3 regions of the Terrihabitans rhizophilus genome follow, and region 2 is predicted to be linked to each of the others. Evidence: predicted binding sites of a transcription regulator. Region 2 holds the regulator's gene; each other region holds the start of a gene.

Region 1 (2,261 bases), on a different contig from region 2:
CGAGACCGTCAAGGCCGAGGGGCGCGCGGCTGCCCTGCGCGGCGAGAGCGCCCGTGCCGGCACCGCGGGCCTTGACGCTCCGCCCGCGGGCGGGCAGTAACCGCCCTCCCCCTTTTTCCTCCGTCTCTGAGGCGTCATGCCCCGTTCCCCGTTGATGAACATCATGGTCCAGGCCTGCTCCAAGGCCGGGCGAGCCATGCGGCGCGACTTCAACGAGGTCGAGCAGCTTCAGGTGTCGATCAAGGGACCGTCCGACTTCGTCAGCATCGCGGACCGCCGCGCCGAGGACACGCTGCGCCAGGAACTCGCGCGCGCACGCCCGGACATCGGCTTCCTGCTGGAGGAAGGCGGCGAGATCGAAGGCCGCGACCCGTCGCAGCGCTTCATCATCGACCCCATCGACGGCACCACCAACTTCCTGCACGGCATCCCGCATTTCGCGATCTCGGTGGCGCTGGAGCGCAACGGTTCGCTGGTGGCGGCGGTGGTCTACAATCCGGTGGCCGACGAGCTGTTCACCGCCGAGCGCGGCAACGGCGCCTTCCTCAACGACAGGCGCCTGCGCGTGTCGGGCCGCAAGAACATCGTGGATTGCGTGATCGGCACCGGCGTTCCGCATCGCGGCAAGGGCGACCACGAACTGTTCGGCCGCGAACTGCGCGCCGTGCAGGGTCAGGTCGCGGGCATACGTCGAGCGGGCGCGGCCTCGCTCGATCTCGCCTGGGTGGCAGCGGGCCGTCTCGACGGATTCTGGGAGCGTGATCTCAAAGCCTGGGACATGGCCGCAGGCCTGCTGCTCATTCGCGAAGCAGGCGGTTACGCGTCCGACCTCGATGGCCGAGACGACATGCTGACGAAGGGCCACGTTGTCTGCGGCAATGAAGCGTCACATCGCTGGCTGGCCGACACGCTGAAGAAGGTGCGCTGAGCGCACCTCTCAGGCGATCAGGTCCGGCGTCAACGTGTCTTCGAGATGTGAGATGCGGTCCTTCAGGGCCAGCTTGCGCTTCTTGAGCCGCTGAAGCTGCAGCCGGTCACAGGCCACGAGCCGTTCGAGCGCCTCGATGGCCGTGTCGAGGTCGCGATGCTCTTCCTCGAGCCGCGCCAGCTCCGCCTGCAGCGCGGCGTCTTCCTCATTGTCCTGAACAACCATCCCGGCTGTGGCCCCGCCCGTGCCTCTGAACCGCCAACCGCTGAGCGGAAGACCGCGAGACGATACGCCCGCACACCCCCGCTCTTCAAGGAGGGAGCTCGCCCTACCCCCGCCAAATTCCTCGGTTGGAATCGACATACTACGGCTGCGGTGTCATCCTGCTGTCGTAGAGACACAAGGAGGAATGGAATGTCGATTTCTTCGCATCTAACGTCGCTCGTATCCAAGAAAGAGGATTTGGAGCGCCAGATCGAAGCCGAGCTTTCCCACCCAAATGTCGATGAAGTGCGCATCGCTGAGCTGAAACGACGCAAACTCAAGATCAAGGATCAGATCACCAAGCTGCAGCCGGAGATCGAGCATACCCTGCACTAGAGTGCATGTTGGAGGAGGAGCGGCTTAGCGCTCCTCCTCGTCATCTGCATCGTCTTCACGCGGCAGGTTCTTGAGCTTCGCGAACACGGAGTCGACGTCGATCGCCTCTTCCTGGGGACGGGTTTCCCGGCGTCCGAAGTCGGCGAACGGCTCGCTCTGGCCGGCCGTGGTAACCTCCGTCGGCAGCAGGCTCTGCCCCTCTTCCGCTGTCTCTGGCCGCGGCGGCGCGTTCCGGGCAGCCTTATTGACCTCGAGATCGAGGTCCATCTGCGAGCACAGGCCAAGCGTCACGGGATCGAGCGGCGACAATGACGACGTGTTCCAGTGCGTCCGGTCCCGGATGGACTGGATGGTGGTCTTGGTGGTTCCCACCAGACGCATGATCTGCGCGTCCTTGAGCTCCGAATGGTTCCGGATCAGCCAGAGAATGGCATTCGGCCGGTCATGACGGCGCGACACCGGCGTGTACCGCGGGCCCGCCCGGCGCTTGACCTCGGGAAGCTTCACCTTCGATTCGATGAGCCTCAGGCGGTACGACGCATTCGCCTCGCCCTTCTCCACCTCGTCACGGGTCAGCTGGCCATTCGAGATGGGGTCGATTCCGCGAATGCCCTGCGCGGCGTCGCCGTCGGCAATCGCCTTCACCTCCAGCTCATGCAGATGGCAGAACTCCGCGATCTGGGCGAAAGACAGCGATGTGTTGTCCACGAGCCAGACGGCAGTTGCCTTCGGC
Region 2 (2,261 bases):
TTTCACTGAAGCCGGTTCAGCGTGCGGAGGAGTTTTCCCGGGGTTCATTGGGGAAAACGTCGCGTTCCCCTTTCGGACTCTTGCAGCCGAGTCAGCCCCTATAGTAGTTTAGATCTCGTTAAGCACGACATCTCGTGCACCTCGTATCAATCGAACACTACAAACAGTGTATCGGTTCCTGTGCTGGCATATAGCCGGGGGCCGCGCCGCTTGGATTCCGCCTGATGAAGGCGCTTAGGGAGTGACGCGATGAACTGGACAGAAGAGCGGGTTGAACTGCTGAAGAAACTCTGGGCGGACGGGCTGAGCGCCAGCCAGATCGCTGCAGAGCTTGGCGGCGGCGTCACCCGCAATGCCGTCATCGGCAAGGTTCACCGGCTCGGCCTGTCCGGCCGCGTCAAGGCCGTAGCCTCGGCTGCCCCGCGTCCGCGCAAGCCGCGGGCACCGTCCCATCCCTCCGCCACACTCTACCGGGTGCAGGGCAATGCAGCTCTCGCCGCTGTGCCGGCCCCGTCGGCTGAGGTCGATCGCATGCCGGAAGTGGCCGTGCGCCCCCGCCTCGAGGCCGTCTCGTGCGAGCGGGTCACCATCATGGATCTTCGCGAGTGCATGTGCCGCTGGCCGATCGGCGACCCCGGCCGCGACGACTTCCGCTTCTGCGGCACCCGCGCCGACCCGGCGACCCCGTATTGCAACTACCACTCCGCCATGGCCTACCAGCCCACAACGGATCGCCGCCGCCGCAACGCGGCCTGACATCCCCGTAACGAATGAAAATGGCCGCCCCAGAGGCGGCCTTTTTCATTGCATGCGCCGAGAGATCAGTTCGGGCGCGAGAACGTCTCGTCAAAGGAATAGCCGGAACCGCGCACGGTCCGGATCGGATCAGGACGACGACCCTTGTTGATCGACTTGCGCAGGCGGCCGACATGGACGTCCACGGTGCGCTCGTCGATGTAGACGTCGTGCCCCCACACACCGTCCAGCAATTGCTCGCGCGAGAAGACGCGGCCGGGCGTCTGCATCAGGAATTCGAGCAGGCGGAACTCGGTCGGCCCCAGATCCACCTCGCGGCCGGAGCGGCGGACGCGGCGCGTGTCGCGGTCGAGCTCGATATCGCCGGCCTTCAGCTGCGAGGCCACCTGCGCCGGGTTGGAGCGCCGCAGAAGGCTGCGGACGCGCGCCACCAGTTCCGGCACGGAGAACGGCTTCACCACGTAATCGTCGGCACCGGTGGCAAGGCCGCGCACGCGCTCGGCCTCCTCGCCACGCGCCGTCAGCATGATGATCGGCAGCAGTTCCGTTTCGGGCCGGGCGCGCAGGCGGCGGCACAGCTCGATGCCGGAAAGGCCGGGCAACATCCAGTCGAGGAGGAGCAGATCGGGCGCCCGCTCGCGAAGCCGGGTCTCGGCCTCGTCGCCGCGAGCGACGTTCTCGACCTCATAGCCTTCGGCTTCCAGATTGTAGCGGAGGAGCAGCGTCAGCGGCTCCTCGTCCTCCACAATCATCACACGTGCGACCATGATTACCGGCCTTCGGCGTAGGTCAGGGTGGTCATGCTCGTGAGGTCGCCCTTCGGACGCTCATCGGCCAGGACCTCGCCGTGAACCAGATAGTGGATCGTCTCGGCGATGTTGGTCGCGTGGTCGCCGATGCGCTCGATGTTCTTGGCGCAGAACAGGAGATGCGTGCAGAAGCCGATATTGCGCGGATCTTCCATCATATAGGTCAGCAGTTCGCGGAACAGCGAGGTGTAGATCGCGTCGATCTCGCCGTCCTGCCTCCAGACCTCCATGGCGCTCGCAGCATCGCGCCGCGAATAGGCGTCGAGAACGTCCTTCAGCTGCGAGATCACCAACTCGCTCATATGGTCGACACCACCCGCCAGCTTCGGCGGCTGCAACTGCCCTTCCAGCGCCATGACGCGCTTGGCGATGTTCTTCGCAAGGTCGCCGATGCGCTCCAGATCGTTGGAAACGCGCAGGGCGGCCACGATCTCGCGAAGGTCCACTGCCATGGGCTGGCGCCGGGCGATGGTGAGCACCGCCTTCTCCTCAACCTCATGCTGCAGGGCGTCGATCGCCTTGTCGGTGGCAATGACGCTCTGCGCCAGACCGACATCGCGGTCCAGAAGCGCAGTGATGGAATCTGCGACAAGCTTCTCCGAGAGACCGCCCATCTCCGCGATCATCTCGCTGAGCGACTTCAGGTCTTCGTCGAACTGCTTCGCGGTGTGATCGTTCATAGCGCCGCCAATCCTT
Region 3 (2,261 bases), on a different contig from region 2:
GCCATCATGGAGGAGAAGGTGAAGGCGAAGGGCCAGCAGCTGAACTGGCGCACCTCCATCGTGGACCTGATGAAGGCGCTCGATCTCGATTCCAGCCTGGCAGCGCGCAAGGAACTGGCGCAGGACCTGAACTACACCGGCGATACCGATGACTCTGCCACGATGAATATCTGGCTGCACAAGCAGGTCATGGCGAAGCTGGCGGCGAACGGCGGCAAGGTGCCTGCCGACCTCCAGGGTTGATGCCCTTGGCCCGCGGCGTCGTTCGCGGGCCATCCACCCCCGGAATACACTGGAAAAACGCGACCATCGGCGTTAAGCCGTCATCATGAGCGAAACGACGAAGAACAAGCTGGCCGCGCTTCAGGAGCGGCTTATCGAGGCCCAGAAGATTCTGGTGATGCAGGCGGCGGAGGCCGACGTGCTGCCCTCGGACAATGCGCTGCGCAAGATCGCGGATCTTGAGCTGACCATCAGCGCTGTGGAAGCCCTCTCTGACGAGAGCTAGGCTCTAGCCTGCGACAAGGCGGACCTTCCGGTCCAGCACGGCGAGCACCCGATCCAGTTCGTTGCCGCGCTTCAGGATAAGACCTGTCGCGGCCACCACCGAATACATGCCCTGCCGCTGGCGAAGCGCAGGGTTTTTCTCGATCCTGTACAGCGGCATCTCGCCCATGTGCCGGAACAGCGAGAACACGGCCCGCTCCTTCAGCATGTCGATGGCGTAATCGCGCATCTCTCCGGACGCGACCAGACGGCCGTAGACGTTGAGAATGTCGCGCAATTCGTGGCGATTGAAGGAGACCGTGAGGGGAGCCGCCGCCGTTGCCGCAGTGTCCGTCTGCTGCCCGTTCCGGCGGTCGCGGAAACTGTCCAGCGCTTCGATATCACCCATGCGCACCTCGTTTTCATCCCGCTGTCATGATCGTACCGGGAGGGGTCGGGTTCAAGGGGTATGGGCGCGCACGGGCACTTGAGCGTGCTCTTCGTTCTCAAAGGAAGTCACGCCCTCAACACGCCGCCAACTTTCTTATTTCCGCCGCGATGCAGCCCTTCGGCCGCCGCACCCGTTGGGCACATTGTGGATGTTGCCTCGGTGCCCGGTCATCCAGATCGTCCGTTTCCAGCCCCCCAGCCCCAAGGCGGTTAGGGTGGCCGGGTCTACCGATCCCTGCCATCGTCAGATAGGCAGATCCTGAGAGGGCCGGTTCGCCGGCCCCTTTTTTTGTCCGGAGCTCAATGCGCGGCGAAGCCGAGGATGGCGCCCGGCATGCTGCCGGAGCCTTCCTGCACCACGACGACGAAGTGGTCGGCATCGGCCGGCACCACTTCTTCCCGCGCGATGGCGAAATGCGCGGACTTGCCGGTCCAGGAGCCGAGGCGCGTCATCTTCCGCACCACGTTCGTGTATGTCAGCGTGTGGTGCGCATTCTGGCCGCGCTCCACCGTCACGCTCTTGCTGCGCGATACGGCGAACAGCCACACCTCCGCTTCACCGGCAGGTGCATGGTCACCGACCTCGACATCTATCTGGCCGTCGGCGTCCTGCACCCGGATCGCGGCAGGATGCTCCGGCCGGGCGGACGCGTGCTGGATCGCCTGTTCGAGCCCCGCCTTGTCGCTTCCGATGATGGATTGCGTGCCGTTTACGACAATCTGCGGCGTGTAGACCTTGCGCTCGCTGCGGGCGAGCGCGTAGGCGCGCTGGCGGGCCGTATGCGCCGAACTGCCGAGCGTGTCCTTCCAGCCCAGATAATCCCAGTAATCCACCGGGAAGGTCAGGAGCAGCACATCGCCCTTGACCGCCTTCTCCGCCGCCAGGCGATCCCCCTTCGGGCTCACGGCGCAGCCCTGGCTGGTGAACAGCTCAAGCAGGACCGGCTCCGCCGCGCAGGGCGCGGCAGCCAAGGTCACGAGGAACGGCAGAGCCGAGAAGCTGGGAAGGGAAAAGGACATGCGGGATAAATAAGCCAGCCTCGCGCCCGTGGTGGTCACGAGCGCGAGAGAGGCATGATTCAAGCGGCGAGCGAGCGCAGCACGTAGTGCAGGATGCCGCCGTTGCGGAAATATTCGAGCTCCTCATAGGTGTCGATCCGGCAAACGACCGGCACCTCCTTCACCTCGCCAGACTCGTATGTGATGCGGGCCAGAAGCACATCGCGCGGCTTCAGGCCTTCGGCGAGGCCGTGGATCGTGACCGTTTCCTTGCCGGTTAGGCCAAGCGAGGTCCAGCTCGTGCCCGCGTCGAATACCAGGGGCAC

The links. The regulator PhoB, encoded in region 2, activates phosphate uptake and scavenging genes when phosphate is short. The targets are predictions, from matches to a motif close to TGTCATNNANCTGTCAT.
Region 1: the regulator PhoB is predicted to act here: its motif matches at 1,305-1,321, upstream of SCD90_RS11510 (YdcH family protein).
Region 3: the regulator PhoB is predicted to act here: its motif matches at 907-923, upstream of SCD90_RS08300 (DUF2794 domain-containing protein).

Annotation. Positions count from the first base shown of each region.
Region 1 is NZ_JAXAFJ010000006.1:180,733-182,993, reverse strand. It holds gene SCD90_RS11525 (tetratricopeptide repeat protein) at 1-100, shown strand, start outside; gene SCD90_RS11520 (inositol monophosphatase family protein) at 137-928, shown strand; gene SCD90_RS11515 (YdcH family protein) at 938-1,153, opposite strand; gene SCD90_RS11510 (YdcH family protein) at 1,343-1,528, shown strand; gene SCD90_RS11505 (DUF1013 domain-containing protein) at 1,553-2,261, opposite strand, start outside.
Region 2 is NZ_JAXAFJ010000001.1:20,116-22,376, forward strand. It holds gene SCD90_RS00110 (GcrA family cell cycle regulator) at 250-756, shown strand; gene phoB (phosphate regulon transcriptional regulator PhoB) at 822-1,523, opposite strand; gene phoU (phosphate signaling complex protein PhoU) at 1,526-2,245, opposite strand.
Region 3 is NZ_JAXAFJ010000004.1:48,434-50,694, forward strand. It holds gene SCD90_RS08290 (DUF3597 domain-containing protein) at 1-243, shown strand, start outside; gene SCD90_RS08295 (hypothetical protein) at 329-508, shown strand; gene SCD90_RS08300 (DUF2794 domain-containing protein) at 512-895, opposite strand; gene SCD90_RS08305 (DUF1223 domain-containing protein) at 1,237-1,956, opposite strand; gene acnA (aconitate hydratase AcnA) at 2,016-2,261, opposite strand, start outside.